One region of the Streptomyces sp. NPDC102406 genome, then DNA from elsewhere that is predicted to be linked to it. Evidence: riboswitches for the same ligand, from Rfam matches in the RefSeq annotation. Region 1 holds a riboswitch; the other holds the start of a gene.
What was found. A riboswitch is a leader RNA that binds a small molecule or an ion and turns the genes downstream of it on or off. The one in region 1 is predicted to bind S-adenosylmethionine.
Positions count from the first base shown of each region.

Region 2: linked by a shared signal. The riboswitch ahead of ACIRF8_RS06665 (aminotransferase class V-fold PLP-dependent enzyme) and the one ahead of thrC (threonine synthase) in region 1 are both predicted to bind S-adenosylmethionine.

Region 1 covers NZ_JBIWKP010000001.1:123,896-132,421, reverse strand. Annotated here, with positions in the region: gene ACIRF8_RS00690 (helix-turn-helix domain-containing protein) at 1-159, shown strand, start outside; gene ACIRF8_RS00685 (DUF397 domain-containing protein) at 134-418, shown strand; gene ACIRF8_RS00680 (hypothetical protein) at 686-1,513, shown strand; gene ACIRF8_RS00675 (hypothetical protein) at 1,571-1,849, shown strand; gene groL (chaperonin GroEL) at 1,956-3,581, opposite strand; gene ACIRF8_RS00665 (cold-shock protein) at 3,880-4,089, opposite strand; gene ACIRF8_RS00660 (ubiquitin-like small modifier protein 1) at 4,521-4,796, opposite strand; gene thrC (threonine synthase) at 4,841-6,151, opposite strand; SAM riboswitch class I at 6,170-6,324, opposite strand; gene ACIRF8_RS00650 (glucosyl-3-phosphoglycerate synthase) at 6,459-7,406, shown strand; gene ACIRF8_RS00645 (trehalose-6-phosphate synthase) at 7,483-8,526, shown strand, end outside.
Region 2 covers NZ_JBIWKP010000001.1:1,449,121-1,457,646, forward strand. Annotated here, with positions in the region: gene ACIRF8_RS06655 (cytochrome bc complex cytochrome b subunit) at 1-1,248, shown strand, start outside; gene trpD (anthranilate phosphoribosyltransferase) at 1,371-2,435, shown strand; SAM riboswitch class IV at 2,509-2,626, shown strand; gene ACIRF8_RS06665 (aminotransferase class V-fold PLP-dependent enzyme) at 2,850-4,256, shown strand; gene ACIRF8_RS06670 (Lrp/AsnC family transcriptional regulator) at 4,290-4,571, opposite strand; gene ACIRF8_RS06675 (cytochrome P450) at 4,673-6,028, opposite strand; gene ACIRF8_RS06680 (cytochrome P450) at 6,097-7,452, opposite strand; gene ACIRF8_RS06685 (terpene synthase family protein) at 7,464-8,381, opposite strand; gene ACIRF8_RS06690 (polyprenyl synthetase family protein) at 8,378-8,526, opposite strand, start outside.

The DNA.
Region 1 (8,526 bases):
AGCACGGGACAGTTGACGGACGATGCGGCCACGGTTGCCCGCCATGAGCTGTCCTACGATCTGCTCAGGGCCGACGCACTCTCCCCGAGGCAATCCCTGGTCTTGATCGAATCAGTGGCGGAGGATTACGCGCATGAAGATCACGCACCCGGAGTTTGACCTCACCTCGGCAACCTGGCACAAGTCCTCTTACAGCGGCGGCCAGGGCGGCGACTGCCTTGAGGTGGCCCGGAACTTCCCTGGCGCCGCGTGGCACAAGTCCAGCCACAGCGGCGGCAGCGGCGGCGAATGCCTGGAAGTCACCTACACCCACCCCGGACTGATCCCGGTCCGCGACTCCAAGGACCCCGACGGCCCGAAGCTCGTGCTCCGGGCGGAGACCTGGTCCGCGTTCATCGCCGACCTGCGGCAACGCTGACCCGAAGCTCAAGCCCCGAGCCCCGAGCCCTGCTTTCAAGGATTGGGTGGTGGGTCTCAACCCACCCACCCTCCCCGCGCGTTGGGCAGCGCGGCCACTTTCCGGGACCGGCTTGCCACGCAGGGTGACGACGCTCTAACGTGCCCGATAACCGAACGACCCCCGCCGGTGCGCCAACACCGGAACGGGGGTCTGTCCAACAAGATCTTCCAAGGAGATCTCGTGGCTGACGCCCACTTTAGTGCTTCCCCCCATGCGCCGCACCCGATGGCCAGCCCGGGCTACGGCAAGCGATCCGCCCCGGACGAACTCCGTCGGAACGGGCACGACTTCGCGCATCTCCCCGAACGGGAGGCGCACATCGCCGCGTTCATCGACCGTCTGCCCGACGGCTCCGACATGTCGGTGAAGCTGCTCTCCCGCTGCCTCCCGTACGGGCAGGCGGCGATGCGTACGGCCCTCAACAACCTGCAACGCGCGGGGCACTTGCGGCGCGGCCGGGAGCACGTCCACGGATCGGGGAGCGCGCGCTGGGTGACCCGGACGTGGTTCTCCCGGACGGCGCGGGACGACGCGTGGTGGACGGCGTACGCGATGGGCGACGTACCGGAGGCGACGCCCGAGCAGGCCGAGCCGACCCAACGCCCGACCCGGACGAGGGCGTTGCTGCTGCTCGCGGCGCTCGGCCGCACCGCGCCCTCGCTCGCGCTGTCCGCCGCCGAGTGCGCGCGGCTCGCGCCGGAGACGGAGCGGTGGTTCACGCGGGGCGCCACCGAGGACGAGCTGACGCAGGCGTTGACGGCCGGGCTGCCCGTGCCGGTCCACAGTCCGGCCGCGTTGATCCGCCGCCGTCTCGTCGACAAGCTGCCGCCACCCGCCCCGCTGGCGACGCGCCCGATCCTGCGCCTGATCGAGTGCACGAAGTGCACGATGCCCGGCCATCCCGAGACGGTGGTGGGCGGCTTCTGCGACGTGTGCCGAGGCGTACGGTCCACGCGCAGGGCGCCCGCCCCCGTACCCCCGGAGATCGTCCGCTCCCGGGTGGCGGAGATGCGCCGGGCGGTGGCGCAGAGCCGGGAGAAGGTACGGAGGTGAGCGCGGCGCCCGCCCGCTCCGCATGCGGCCCGCCGCGCCCTCCCGCATCCTGGGCCCATGGCTGAGAGCACCCTTTCGAAGATCTCCTGGACCGAGTTCCGCCCCGACCGGCGGCGGCTGGTGACCGGCGCCGCGCTGGCCGGTGCGGGCATGCTCGTCGCCGCGGCGGGCGCCGCCGTCCTGACCTACGAGCTGGTCCGCGCGGGCCGCACCTGGACCGGCGGCTGGCAGGTGCCGCCCGCCGAGCTGGCCTCGCGCGCCTTCCACCAGGCGCAGAGCGCGGCGCAGGCCGGCCGCGACGCCTGGACCAGCTACCAGGAATCACCCGTTCGCTAGAGCCCCGCCCAGCGGCAGCAGAAAAACGCCCGAGGGCGGCACCCCCTCGTGAAGAGGAGATACCGCCCTCGGGACGAACAGACCAGCCGAACCGGAGGAATCCGGATCAGAAGTCCATGTCACCGCCCGGCATGCCGCCGCCGGCCGGGGCAGCGCCCGCCTTCTCCGGCTTGTCGGCGATGACGGCCTCGGTGGTGAGGAACAGCGCGGCGATCGACGCGGCGTTCTGGAGCGCGGAGCGCGTCACCTTCGCCGGGTCGATGATGCCCTCGGCGATCATGTCGACGTACTCACCGGTCGCGGCGTTCAGGCCGTGACCGACGGGCAGGTTGCGCACCTTCTCGACGACGACGCCACCCTCGAGACCACCGTTGACGGAGATCTGCTTGAGCGGGGCCTCCAGGGCGAGCTTCACGGCGTTGGCGCCGGTCGCCTCGTCACCTTCGAGCTCCAGCTTCTCGAAGACCGCGGAGGCCTGGAGCAGGGCCACGCCACCACCGGCGACGATGCCCTCCTCGACGGCCGCCTTCGCGTTGCGAACGGCGTCCTCGATGCGGTGCTTGCGCTCCTTGAGCTCGACCTCGGTGGCCGCGCCCGCCTTGATGACGGCGACGCCACCGGCGAGCTTGGCGAGGCGCTCCTGGAGCTTCTCGCGGTCGTAGTCCGAGTCGCTGTTCTCGATCTCGGCACGGATCTGGTTGACGCGGCCCTGGACCTGGTCGCTCTCACCGGAGCCGTCGACGATGGTCGTCTCGTCCTTGGTGATGACGACCTTGCGGGCGCGGCCGAGCAGGTCGAGACCGGCGTTCTCCAGCTTGAGGCCGACCTCCTCGGAGATGACGGTGCCACCGGTGAGGATGGCGATGTCGCCGAGCATGGCCTTGCGGCGGTCACCGAAGCCCGGGGCCTTGACGGCGACGGACTTGAAGGTGCCACGGATCTTGTTGACGACCAGGGTCGACAGGGCCTCGCCCTCGACGTCCTCGGCGATGATCAGCAGCGGCTTGCCGGACTGCATGACCTTCTCGAGCAGCGGAAGGAGGTCCTTCACGTTGCCGATCTTGGAGTTGACGATGAGGATGTACGGGTCGTCGAGCGACGCCTCCATACGCTCCATGTCGGTGGCGAAGTACGCCGAGATGTAGCCCTTGTCGAAGCGCATACCCTCGGTGAGCTCCAGCTCCAGACCGAAGGTCTGGGACTCCTCGACGGTGATGACGCCTTCCTTGCCGACCTTGTCCATCGCCTCGGCGATGAGCTCGCCGATCTGCGTGTCGGCGGCGGAGATGGAGGCCGTGGAAGCGATCTGCTCCTTGGTCTCCACGTCCTTGGCCTGCTCCAGGAGGGCGGCGGAGACGGCCTCGACGGCCTTCTCGATGCCCCGCTTGAGAGCCATCGGGTTGGCACCGGCGGCCACGTTGCGCAGACCCTCGCGCACCAGGGCCTGGGCCAGGACGGTCGCGGTCGTCGTGCCGTCACCGGCGACGTCGTCCGTCTTCTTCGCGACCTCCTTGACCAGCTCGGCGCCGATCTTCTCGTACGGGTCCTCGAGCTCGATCTCCTTGGCGATGGAAACACCATCGTTGGTGATCGTGGGGGCGCCCCACTTCTTCTCGAGGACGACGTTGCGACCCTTGGGGCCCAGGGTCACCTTGACGGCGTCGGCGAGCTGGTTCATGCCGCGCTCGAGGCCGCGCCGTGCCTCCTCGTCGAACGCGATGATCTTGGCCATGTGAAGTGGTCCTCCCGGACGGGGTGGAAACGCAAACGGACCGTGCTGGTGCCCGCGACGGACGGACCTTGAGCCTTGTGGTTCCTTGCCCCACCCGGCTCCCGGACCTCACCGACCCGATCCAAGTTCTGTCACTCTCACCTGGAGAGTGCTAAGCCAATGATTAGCACTCGACCCATGCGAGTGCAAGCGGCTACCACAGATTCGCGGGGGGCGCGCGCAGCACGAAGGGCCCGCGCCCCCGGTGGGGACACGGACCCTGCGTCTCGTACGAAGCCTCAGTCAGTCGCGACGCGCTTCAGCCGGCGGCGGCCAGGCGGACCATGTCGGCCTGCGGCCCCTTCTGGCCCTGCGAGATCTCGAATTCCACTCGCTGACCCTCTTCGAGGGTGCGGTAGCCGTCCATCTGAATCGCGCTGTAGTGGACGAATACATCCGCACCACCGTCGACCGCGATGAAGCCGTACCCCTTCTCCGCGTTGAACCACTTGACGGTGCCCTGAGCCATGCCTAACTCCCCTATTACTGGCCCTTGCACAGACCCGCACTTCGCGGATCCGGGTCAGACCTCACCCCCCCACAAGCGTTGGGGTGTGCGCCGGAACGCGTCGACCGCGGCTGAATGTATCTGCCCAACTGCCGTCTGCAACAGGTCAATCGGACGAGAATTCTGGGCAGCCGCGATCGGGGGAACCGGGCCAACTCACCGGAACCCGGGGCAAGTCGGGCCGGGTAAATGCCATAAAAGGCCCGAAAGGGCGGGGCACTTTGGCTGCTTCTTGTCGCGTCTCGCGCGAGAACTCATATGCGCCCGTCATGCGCCACGGGCGGAAGCGAATCAGCTTTCCCAACTGTACCGCGCTCAACCATGCAGAATTGCCCCCTCCGCTTCTCCGGCGGAGGGGGCAACAAGGAGGACGCGGGGCGGAACGGAAAAGATCAGCCGCCCGCGACGGCGGGAATGATCGAGACCCCGGCGCCGTCCGGCGTCGCCGTCTCCAGGCCCTGCTCGAAGCGGACGTCGTCGTCGTTGACGTAGACGTTGACGAAGCGGCGCAGCTTGCCCTGGTCGTCCAGGACGCGGGCGGCGATCCCGGTGTGGTTCTTCTCCAGGTCGGCGATGACGTCGCCGAGCGTGGCGCCCTCGGCGCTCACCTCGGCCTGCCCGCCGGTGTAGGTACGCAGAATGGTGGGGATCCGGACCTTGACGCTCATGCTGGGTGACTCCTGAGGCTGGGCTGCGTGCGAGTGAGGATGGCTCAGTGGTCCAGGCCGGCGGCCCGGAACGCGTCGAGGGACGGCCGGATCGTCGCCGTGGCCTGCGAGGACTCGGCGACGGCGTCCAGCGTCTTGAGACCGTCACCCGTGTTGAGCACGACGGTCGTGAGCGTCGGGTCGATGAGGCCCGCCTCGATGAGCTTCTTGGTGACGCCGACCGTCACTCCACCGGCCGTCTCCGCGAAGACACCCTCCGTCTGCGCGAGCAGCTTGATCGCCTCGACCACCTGCTCGTCGTCCACGTCCTCCACCGCGCCACCCGTTCGGCGGGCGATATCCAGGACGTACGGCCCGTCGGCCGGGTTGCCGATGGCGAGCGACTTGGCGATGGTGTCCGGCTTCTGCGGGCGCACCACGTCGTGGCCGCCCTTGTAGGCGACGGAGACCGGCGAGCAGCCCTCGGCCTGGGCGCCGAACAGCTTGTAGGGCCTGTCCTCGACGAGGCCGAGCTTGATCAGCTCCTGGAGCCCCTTGTCGATCTTGGTGAACTGGGAGCCGGACGCGATGGGGATGACGAGCTGGTCGGGCAGCCGCCAGCCGAGCTGCTCGCAGATCTCGTAGGCCAGCGTCTTGGAGCCCTCGCCGTAGTACGGGCGCAGGTTCACGTTGACGAAGCCCCAGCCCTCGCCCAGCGGGTCGCCGATCAGCTCGGAGCAGAAGCGGTTCACGTCGTCGTAGTTGCCCTCGATGGCGACGAGGTCACCGCCGTAGACACCGGCCATGACGACCTTGCCCTGCTCCAGGTCGTGCGGGATGAACACGCAGGAGCGGAAGCCCGCGCGGGCGGCGGCGGCGCCCACGGCGCCGGCCAGGTTGCCCGTCGAGGAGCAGGACAGGGTGGTGAAGCCGAAGGCGCGCGCGGCCTCGATGGCCTGGGCGACGACGCGGTCCTTGAAGGAGTGCGTGGGGTTGCCCGAGTCGTCCTTGACGAACAGCTTGCCCGGCTCGACGCCGAGCTCCCGGGCGAGGTTGTCGGCCTTGACCAGCTTGGTCCAGCCGGGGTTCAGGTTCGGCTTCTCGGCGACGTCGGCCGGGACGGGCAGGAGCGGGGCGTAGCGCCAGATGTTGGCCGGGCCCGCCTCGATCCGCGCGCGGAGCGCCTCAGGGTCGCCGACGGGCAGGTCGTAGGCGACTTCCAGGGGGCCGAAACACTCGACGCAGGCGAAGATCGGCCCGAGCTCGAAGGTGGTGCCGCACTCGCGGCAGGAGAGGCCGGACGCGGGGCCCAGGTCGACGGTCTTCGCGGTGGTGCCCGTGGTGGCGACGGCGGTGGCGACGGTCTGTACAGCCATGAGAGGCGAGGCCCTTTCTCCTCATCTTCCTCGCGGCGCATCTCGCCGCGAGACGGATTTGGCACCTTCCCTAGCCGGGAGCCTCGCGGGCGCACTGCGATGCGCGGACGAGACCGGCTGGAGGGTTGCCGGGGCTTCAACGGGCCGTATCCCTCTGCCCCTCTGGATGAGCGGTATTCGATTGTGGGCGGCGGCGACCCCGACATGCGATGGTCACCGACGTTGTTCAAGACTGTAACCGAAGGCCCGGACCCTTGAGATAGTCGTCCGAACCGCGAGATGGATCACATAGGGAAGGACCCTGACCGTGCTGGAAGAGGTCGAGACCTGGCTGAACAGGCGTTCCTGGTCCGTGGCCGACCGCCCGCGGCATCAGCTCGTCGCCGCGAAACGTGCCACAGGACAGCGCGTCAGTGTCGTCCTGCCCGCCCTCGACGAGGAGGCGACGGTCGGTGACATCGTCTCCGTGATCAGGGGCGAGCTGATGACCCCCGCCATGCCGCTCGTCGACGAGGTGGTGGTCCTGGACTCCGGTTCCACGGACCGCACCTCCGAGGTGGCCGCGGCGGCCGGGGCGCGCGTCGTGCACCGCGACAGCGTCCTGCCGCGCATCCCCGCCCTACCCGGCAAGGGCGAGGTGCTGTGGCGGTCGTTGTTCGTCACCTCCGGCGACATCGTGTGCTTCGTGGACGCGGACCTGAAGGAGTTCTCGGCGGACTTCGTCACCGGCATCCTCGGCCCGCTGCTCACCGACCCGGACGTGAGCTTCGTGAAGGCCATGTACGACCGGCCGCTGGGCTCCGCCGCCGGCCAGGGCGGCCGGGTCACCGAGCTGCTGGCCCGCCCGGTCCTGAACATGCACTGGCCGCGCCTGGCCGGGTTCGTGCAGCCGCTGGGCGGGGAGTACGCGGCGCGCAGGTCGCTCCTCGAACGGCTGCCGTTCCCCGTCGGGTACGGCGTCGAGCTCGGGCTGCTCGTGGACGCGCTGCACACCGTGGGCCTGGACGCGCTGGCCCAGGTCGACGTGGGCGTGCGCAAGCACCGGCACCAGGACGGGCAGGCGCTCGGCCGGATGGCGGCGGCGATCTACCGCACGGCGCAGCTCCGGCTGGCCCGCGGCCATCTGGTGCGGCCGGTCCTGACGCAGTTCGAGCGGGGCGACGACGGGTTCGTACCGAGGACGTACACGGTGGACACGGCGGAGCGGCCCCCGATGGCGGAGATCGACGAGTACGCGCGGCGCCGCGTGGCGTAGCCGCGGCGGTACGCCGGACCCCTGACGGAATCCGGCCGTACGTTTGAACCGGGGCGAGCCGGGCTAGCGTGCCCCTATGGCTTCCACGCAAGGTGCTGCTGAGGTTCTCGTCGCGTCCAATCGCGGCCCCGTCTCGTACGTCGTCGAGGACGGTGACGACGGTTCCATCGAGACGAGGCGCGGCGGCGGCGGACTGGTCTCCGCGCTCAGCGTCGTCGAGGACAAACTCTGGGTGTGCGCGGCGCTCTCCGACGGCGACCGCGAGGCGGTACGGCGCGGTGTCGCCGAGCCGGGCGTGCGGATGCTGGACATCGACGCCGCCGTGCACACGGACGCGTACAACGGGATCGCCAACTCGGTGCTGTGGTTCGTGCACCACATGCTGTACCAGACGCCTCTGGAGCCGTCGTTCGGCCCGGAGTTCCGCCGCCAGTGGGCCGCCTACGAGGCGTACAACCGGGCCTTCGCCGAAGCCCTCGCCGAGGAGGCCGCGCCCGGCGCCACCGTCGTCGTGCAGGACTACCACCTGACGCTCGTCCCCGGCATGCTGCGCGAACTGCGCGGCGATCTGCGCATCGGGCACTTCTCGCACACGCCCTGGGCGCCCGTCGACTACTTCCGGATGCTGCCCGACGACATCGCCGAGCAGATCCTCAAGGGCATGCTCGGCGCGGACCGGCTCGGCTTCCTGACCCGCCGCTGGGCGGACGCCTTCACCGACTGCTGTACGCGGATCCTCGGGGGCACGTCGGGGACCCGGATCGGGGTGCACGGGCTCGGTGCGGACGCCGACTTCCTGCGTGAGCGCGCGGGCCGGGAGGACGTCGGGGAGCGGCTGGCCGCACTGCGGGAGCAGGTCGGTGAGGGCCGCAAGGTGATCGTGCGGGTGGACAGGACCGAGCTGTCGAAGAACATCGTGCGGGGCCTGCGCGCCTACGAACTGCTCCTGGAGGACCGGCCCGAGCTGCGCGAGAAGGTCGTGCACGTCGCGTTCGCCTACCCCTCGCGGCAGGACCTCGCCGTGTACCGGGAGTACACCGACGAGGTGTCACGCGTCGCCGAGGCCATCAACGCCCGTTTCGGCACGGAGGGCTGGACGCCGGTCGTGCTGCACGTCAAG
Region 2 (8,526 bases), 1.3 Mb from region 1:
ATCCACATGATGCGCGTCTTCTTCACGGGCGCGTTCCGCAAGCCGCGTGAGGTCAACTGGCTGTTCGGCTGGCTGCTGCTGGTGCTCTCGCTGTTCACCGGCTTCACCGGCTACTCGCTCCCCGACGACCTGCTGTCGGGTACGGGTGTGCGGTTCATCGAGGGCGTGCTGCTGTCGATCCCGATCGTCGGCACGTACATCTCGTTCTTCGTCTTCGGCGGCGAGTTCCCGGGCGGCGACTTCATCGCGCGGTTCTACTCGGTCCACATCCTGCTGCTGCCGGGCATCATGCTCGGCCTGATGGTGGCGCACCTGATCCTGGTCTTCTACCACAAGCACACGCAGTTCGCGGGCCCCGGAAAGACGAACAAGAACGTCGTCGGCATGCCGCTGCTCCCGGTCTACATGGCCAAGGCGGGTGGCTTCTTCTTCCTGGTCTTCGGTGTCATCGCCGCGATCGCCGCGATCGCCTCGATCAACCCGATCTGGGCCATGGGCCCGTACCGCCCGGACCAGGTGTCCACCGGTGCGCAGCCCGACTGGTACATGGGCTTCGCCGAGGGTCTGGTCCGTGTGATGCCGGGCTGGGAGATCAACCTGTGGGGCCACACGCTCGTCCTGGGTGTGTTCATCCCGATCGTGATCTTCCCGCTGGTCCTGGTGGCCATCGCCGTGTACCCGTTCGTCGAGGCGTGGGTCACCGGTGACAAGCGCGAGCACCACATCCTCGACCGGCCGCGCAACACCCCGACCCGTACCGGGTTCGGTGTGGCCTGGCTGACGGCGTACTTCGTGATGCTGATCGGTGGTGGAAACGACCTCTGGGCGACCCACTTCCACCTGTCGATCAATGCGATCACCTGGTTCGTGCGCATCGGGTTCTTCGTCATCCCGGTCCTCGCGTTCATCGCCACCAAGCGGATCTGCCTCGGCCTCCAGCGCCGCGACCGGGACAAGGTGCTGCACGGACGCGAGTCCGGCATCATCAAGCGCCTGCCGCACGGTGAGTTCATCGAGGTGCACGAGCCGCTCGACCCCGGGGCGCTGCACACGCTCACCGCGCACGAGCAGTACCAGCCGGTCGAGATCGGCCCCTCGGTCGACGAGAACGGTGTCGAGCGCAAGGTCTCGCGCCTCCAGAAGGCCCGCGCCAAGCTCTCGAAGGGCTTCTACGGGGAGAACAACCAGATCCCCAAGCCCACCGCCGAGGAGTACAAGGAGATCACCAGCGGCCACGGCCACCACTGATCTCTGAACTGTCCGCCACGGCAGGAGCCCTCGTCCAGGCACTGGACGGGGGCTCTTTGCCGTCCCCGCGGCTCGATAGGGTGGCTTCGTTCCACCCCAGGACGACGACAACAGGAGCGGCCATGAGCGCTTTGCACCCCGCTGGAGGCGACACCGCGGCGGGCCGTTCCTGGCCCACCGTCCTCAACGGACTCCTGGAGGGCCGTGACCAGAGCGCCGACGACACCGCGTGGGCGATGGACCGCATCATGACCGGTGAGGCGACCGACGCGCAGATCGCCGCCTTCGTGGTCGCCCTGCGCGCCAAGGGCGAGACCGTCCAGGAGATCACCGGTCTCGTACGCGGCATGTACGAGCACGCCAACACCATCGAGGTGCCCGGCGAGACCGTCGACATCGTGGGGACCGGCGGGGACGGGGCGAAGACCGTCAACATCTCCACCATGTCCGCCATCGTGGTCGCGGGAGCGGGCGCCAAGGTCGTCAAGCACGGCAACCGGGCCGCCTCGTCGGCGTCGGGATCGTCGGACGTCCTGGAGAAGCTGGGCGTCAACCTCGACCTGCCGCCGTCCCGCGTCCCCGAGGTCGCGGAGGAAGCCGGCATCACCTTCTGCTTCGCGGTCAAGTTCCATCCCGCGCTGCGGTACGCGGGCGCGGCCCGCGGCCAGATCGGCATTCGCACCGTCTTCAACCTCCTGGGCCCGCTGACCAACCCGGCCCGGGTGAGGGCGCAGGCGGTCGGGGTCGCCGATCCGAGGATGGCGCCCGTGGTGGCGGGGGTCTTCGCCGAACGCGGCAACTCCTCCCTGGTGTTCCGCGGTGACGACGGACTCGACGAGCTGACCGTCACCGGCACCTCGCGCGTGTGGGTCGTACGCGACGGGGCCGTGCGCGAAGAGGTCTTCGACCCGAGGGACGTGGGCATCGAGACGGTGCCGATCGAGGCGCTGCGGGGCGGCGACCCGTCGTTCAACGCCGAGGTGGCCCGGCGCCTCCTCGACGGGGAGCGGGGGCCGGTCCGTGACGCCGTACTGCTGAACTCCGCCGCCGCGCTCGTCGCCGTACGGCCCGTCGGCGGGACACTCGCCGAGCAGATCAGGGCCGGGATGGACCGCGCGGCCGAGTCGATCGACTCCGGCGCGGCGAAGGCCGCCCTGGAGCGATGGGTGGCGGCCAGCAACCGCTGACCGCCCGGGGCGCAGTCCGGATCGTGGACTGCGCCCTTGCCGTATCGGAAACGTGTGGCAAGATGCTTTCCAAGGTCATGAGTGACAGCGATCGAGGCCCCAGCCCGCTGTCCGGCAACCCTCCGTCCGTGGCGGGGTGCCCTGGGTGAAGACCAGGCCGTACGCAGCAAGGCGTATGGCAAGCGCGGACCCCTCGCGAATCCCCAGGGGTCCTGGTCGTCGAGGGAGCAGTCTCGTGAGCAAGCGAATGTGCTAGGGCCGAGCGGCCCCTTCTCCACCAACACCCTCCGTGTGGCCCTCTGTCCGCCATGCGTCGAGGTCAATTCCCGTACGCAGTAAGCCCGTTGGGGCTGCCGTGCGGGCTCGTACCGCCACTTCGCCTTGTCCTTCGCCTTGTCCTGCCGGGAGTCAGACATGTCCGCTCACCCTGTCACCGCCACCGCCACCGCCACCGCCACCGCCACCGCCTGCGCCGAGTCCGCCGACCCCGCCTGCGCGGCCCCGCTGCCCGTGCTCGGCCGGGACGTGACCGTGCCGCTCGTCACCGGTGGCGAGGTGACGTACGCCGCCCTCGACTACGCCGCCAGCGCCCCGGCCCTCCAGCGCGTGTGGGACGACGTCGCCGCCTACGCCCCGTACTACGGCAGCGTCCACCGCGGCGCCGGATACCTCTCCCAGCTCTCGACCGACCTGTTCGAGAACTCCCGGGCCACCGTCGCCGCGTTCCTCGACTGCCGCGAGGACGACCAGGTCGTCTTCACCCGCTCCACCACCGACTCGCTCAACCTGCTCGCCGCCGCGCTCCCCGCCGACTGCCAGGTGTTCGTCTTCGAGACGGAGCACCACGCGTCGCTGCTGCCCTGGCGCGACGCCCGGGTGACCTACCTGAACGCGCCGCGCACCCCGGGCGAGGCCGTCGCGACCCTGGAGCGGGCCCTCGCCGACCGCGACCCCCACGGCCCGGCCCTCGTCTGCGTCACCGGCGCCTCCAACGTCACCGGTGAACTGTGGCCCGTACGGGAACTGGCCGCCGCCGCGCACGCGCACGGCGCCCGCATCGTGCTCGACGCCGCCCAGCTCGCCCCCCACCACCCGGTCTCCTTGCGCGACCTCGACGTCGACTGGATCGCCTTCTCCGGGCACAAGCTGTACGCCCCGTTCGGCAGCGGGGTGCTCGCCGGACGCGCCGACTGGCTGCGCGCCTCCGAGCCCTACCTCGCCGGTGGCGGCGCCTCCCGCAAGGTCGCCCGGCGCGCCGACGGCGGCGTGGACGTGGAGTGGCACGACAGCGCCGCCCGGCACGAGGCCGGCTCGCCCAACGTCATCGGCGTGTACTCCATCGCCTCCGCCTGCAAGGCACTGACCGAGGCCGGTTTCGACCGCCTGGTCGCCCGTGAGCAGTACCTGATCCGCAAGGTGCGGGAAGGGCTCGCGGAGGTGCCCGAGGTGAAGGTGCTGTCCCTGTTCGGGGACGACGCGCCGCGCGTCGGCGTGATCTCGTTCGTCGTCGAGGGATGGAACTCCTCGCACTTCGCCGCCGCGCTCTCCGCCGAGTACGGGATCGGCGTGCGGGACGGCCTGTTCTGCGCCCACCCGCTGGTGCGCACGCTGCTCGGCTCCGACCCGGGGACCCAGGGCGAGTGCGGGGCGCCGGAGGCCGCCCCCGGGGAGAAGTCGCTGAACGCGATCCGGGTCAGCTTCGGTGCCGGCACCCCGGACGAGCACGTGGAGCGGTTCGTGGGCGCCGTACGGGAACTGGTCCGCGACGGTGCCAAGTGGCAGTACCGCACCGAGGACGGGCGCTGCGTCCCGTCGGTGTGAGACCGCCCCGGGGCACCGGCCGGGCGGGCCCCGTCAGGAATCCAGGCCGATCGAGAAGGCCGCCTCCAGGTCGTGCTGCGAGTACGTCCGGAAGGCGACGTGCGTGTCCGTCACCTCGACGCCGGGGATCTTGCTGATCCGCCCCGGGATGATCTCCGCGAGGTCCTCGTGGCGCCGTACCCGGACCATGGCGATCAGGTCGTACGTCCCGGTGACGGAGAAGACCTCGCTGACGGAGGACAGCGCAGCGATGGACTCCGCGATCTCGGGGATCCGGTCGACACTGGTCTTGATCAGAACGATCGCTGTGATCACGGTTGCTTCTCTTCCTCGGGGGCCTGGGGGCTTCACTGTAGGACGAGACCCGCCGGGCGGGCACGCAGGGCCTCGACAATGCGGCCTCTCGGCCGGTCAGGTCAGCGAGGGCGCGGAACCATCGGCAGCGGCCCGGCGGTCAAGCTCATCTCGGCGCGTGGCGAGACCGTGGCGCCCGGCACGGGACGCAGCCGCCAGCGGGACGCGAGTGTGGCCAGCGCGAGCGTCGCCTCCGTCATTCCGAAGACGTCGCCGATGCACTTGCGGCTGCCCCCGCCGAACGGCAGGTACGAGCCGCGAGCGACGTCCTGCGCCCGCTCGGGCAGCCAGCGGTCCGGGTCGAACACCTCCGGGCGCGGGAAGAGTTCCGGGATGCGGTGGATGACATAGGGGCTGATCAGCACGTCCGCCCCGACCGGCAACCGGTGGCCTCCCAACTCGGTGGGCTCGGTGGTCGTCCTGGTGAACATCCACGCGGGTGGGTACAGCCGCAGGGTCTCGGTGAAGATCCGCTGGGTGTGGGCGAGCTTCGGGATGTCCGCGTAGGTCGGGATCCGGCCGCTCAGCACCTCGTCGACCTCGGCGTGCAGCCGTGCCTCCGCCTCGGGGTGAGCAGCCAGCAGGTGCCAGGCCCACGTCAGGGCGCTCGCGGTGGTCTCCACCCCGGCCAGCAGCAATGTCATGACCTGGTCGTGGACCTCCTGGTCGGTCATCGCGCCGCCGTCCTCCTCGTCCCGCGCGGCCAGCAGCGCCGACAGCAGGTCACCGCGGTCCTCGCCGGAGCGCCGGTAGTCCCCGACGATGCCGTCGATGAGGGTGTGCAGCCGGGCGAGCGCGGCGTCGAACTCCCGGTTGGCGGCCAGCGGCAGCTTGGCCAGCACACCGGTCGGGTCCACCGCCCGGCGGAACGCGCCGCGCACCATGACGGGCAGGCTGCGCTGGATCTCCGCCACCGAGTGCGGTGCCATCTCCGTCGAGAACAGAGCCCGGGCTGTCACGCGCGCGGTCAGCGCCTGCATCGCGTCACCGACATCGACGGGTCGCCCCGCCCGCCAGGTCTCCGCGTGCGCCGCGCACTCTTTCTCCATAACCTCGGCGTACGTGGCTATGCGTGCCGTGTGGAAGGCGGGCTGGACCATGCGCCGCTGGCGGCGGTGGTCGGCCCAGTCCGAGGTGATGAGCCCGTTGCCCAGGATGGGACGGGCCTTCTCCTTCACCGGTCCGCCGGTGTCGTAGACCCGCGCGTTCACCAGTACCTGCTGCACCAGCTCCGGATGGCAGGGCAGGTAGGTGGGCTTGCTGCCGAGCCGCAGTTCGACCAGGTCCCCGAGGGCGGGCAGCCCGGCCAGGAACTCCAGCGGACGGCGCGCCAGGGACAACGCGTGGCCCACGAGCGGCAGTCGGTGCGGCGCTGTGGCGAACCGCCAGTCGCGCCCGGTGTCGGATGGGTTCTTCATGCCGCGAGTGCCTCCGGTGACGGTGACGGAGAGGGGGTTCGGGGGACAGGGAAGGGGTGCTGCCCAGGTCAGCGGCGTTCCAGCATCATGGGCAGAGGGCCTGCCTCCAAGGTGGCCTTCGGCTCCAGGTGCAGCCGGGCGCCGGGTGCGGGGCGCAGCCGCCAGCGCGCGGCGACGGTCGCGACGATCAACGCGGTCTCGGTGAGCGCGAGCACGTCACCGATGCACTTGTGGCTGCCCGCGCCGAACGGCAGCAGCGCCCCGCGGGGCACCTGCGCGAGCCGTTCGCCTTCCCAGCGCCCGGGGTCGAAGGTCTCCGGGTCGGGGAAGAGGTCGGGGTTGTGGTGCAGCGCGTAGGCGCTGTAGAGGATCATCGTCCGGGCGGGGATCGGCCGGCCGCCCAGCTCGACGTCCTGTGCCGTGACCCGCATCGCCATCCAGGACGGCGGGTACAGGCGCAGCGCCTCGGTGATCACATTGCGGGTGTAGGGCAGGGCGGGAAGGTCGTCATAACCGGGGACACGTCCACCCAGCGCCTCGTCCACCTCGGCGTGCAGGTGTTTTTCGACGTCGGGCAAGGTGCTCAGCAGGTGGAAGACGAAGGCGAGGGTGGAGGCGGTGGTCTCGCTGCCGGCGACGAGGAAGGTGACGACCTGGTCCAGGACCTGGTCGTCGTCCAGGCTCTCCCCGGTCTCGGGGTGTTCCGCCCGCAGCAGCGTGGACAGCAGGTCGCCGTGGTCCGCGTCGGACCGGCGCCGGACGGCGATCATGTCCGCCACGATCTGCCGCAGCCGTCTGTTGGCATGGTCGTAGGCGCGGTTGCCCGGCGTGGGCAGCTTCTCCATGATGCCCAGCGGAGCGACGGTGCGCTTGTAGATGCCGTGGGAGACCGTGCGCAGGCACTGCCTGGCCTCCTCGATGGTGTCCTCGTCGAGCCCGGTGGAGAACAGGGTGCGAGCGGCGACCCGCATGAGCAGGGCGTGCATGGCGTCGCTGATGTCCCGGATCTCCCCCGGCCGCCACGCGTCGGTGACGGTACGGGTGTCCTCGGCCACCGCCGTCGTATAGGCGGCGATCTTCGTCGGATGGAAGGCGGGCTGGATCAGCCGCCGCTGGAAACGGTGCTCCTCGCCGCGGGAGACAGACAGGCTGTTGCCGAGGAGCTGCCGCGCCTTGTCGAAGACACCGCCCTTGTCGAAGAGGCGGGGGTTGAGCAGGACATGGCGCACCAACTCGGGGTGGGCGGCGAGGTAGGCCCGCTTGGGACCGAGGCGTATCTCGACCAGGTCACCGTGGACGGGCAGCGAGGCGAGGAACTCCAGGGGGCGCCGCCACAGCGCGGGCACGTGCCCCAGCAGAGGCAGGGCGCCGGGTGCGGCCCCTGTCCGCCAGGACCGTTCCGCGGGTGTCTTGGGGGTGTGCATGCGCCGACCCCCTACTGGATACGCGAGTTGACGTCGTTCACGGGGGCCCGGTAGCGGCGGTCTCGCGTGGTCCAGACGAAGTTCCCCTGGATGAGGTCCAGTAGGACGTCGCGAGTCGTGTCGTCGAACGCCCTGATGCACTCCATGTCCTCGGCCATGTCGTCGAGGCGTGCCTGGAAGAAGCTCCGGAAACCGGCCTCGTCCTCCATGTCGCACAGGCGGAAGCAGTTGGTTATCTGCCCGAGGGCCTGCTCCCGGTCGTAGGAGTAGAAGTCGTTGACTATGGCCAGTCCGCGGGCGGTCATCCGGGCGGCCAGGCCCGTCTTGGCGTGCTCGGTCAGCTCGGGGTGCCGGTAGATCGGATAGGACATCCGCATCCAGAAGTCCACACCGACGTCGGTGACGCGGAAGCGGAAGTACTGTTCTGGCGAGGTGTTGCAGAGGACCTGCTTCAGCCGCGAGTCGCGGAACATGTGGTCGCTGGTGACGAAGGCGCGGGCGCCCTCGTACGCGAACTCCGCGTCCTCGGGGGAGTAGTACCGCTCGCAGACGGCTCGCAGCCGGGGCAGGAAGAGGTCGAAGTCGTGCAGGGCCGCGTCCATGTCGTCCCAGACGAATGTCACGCAGTTGAGTACGCAGACCGCTTTGAACGCCTCCATGTCCTTGATGTGCCGCGCACTCTGCGACCAGCGCACGACGTCCATGTAGGAAATCCAGCGCTTGTCGGAGACCTGTTTGCCCAGTGGGGCGACCGCGCGGTTGCAGGCGTCGATGACCTCACGCAGTTCGGCGTCGGTCAACGGCACCTTCTGGGCCTCGTACCCGACGTGCCGGTCGAAGAGGGCGGCGAAGCGGGCCGTGCACTCCTCCCAGTAGCGCGCGGAGCCCGCCAGGGCCGTGGCGCCGGACGTGGTCAGATCCGCGGTCATGCGTTCCTCCTGGTGGCGGTGGTGGCGAGGTGTTCGAGGGCGGTGACGGCGTCGGGGGTGAAGGGACTGTCCGCCAGGGCCCGCAGGGCCAGCCGGTAGCGATCGTCGATCATGCGCTCGACGGCGTCGCGGGCGCCGGTCGCGG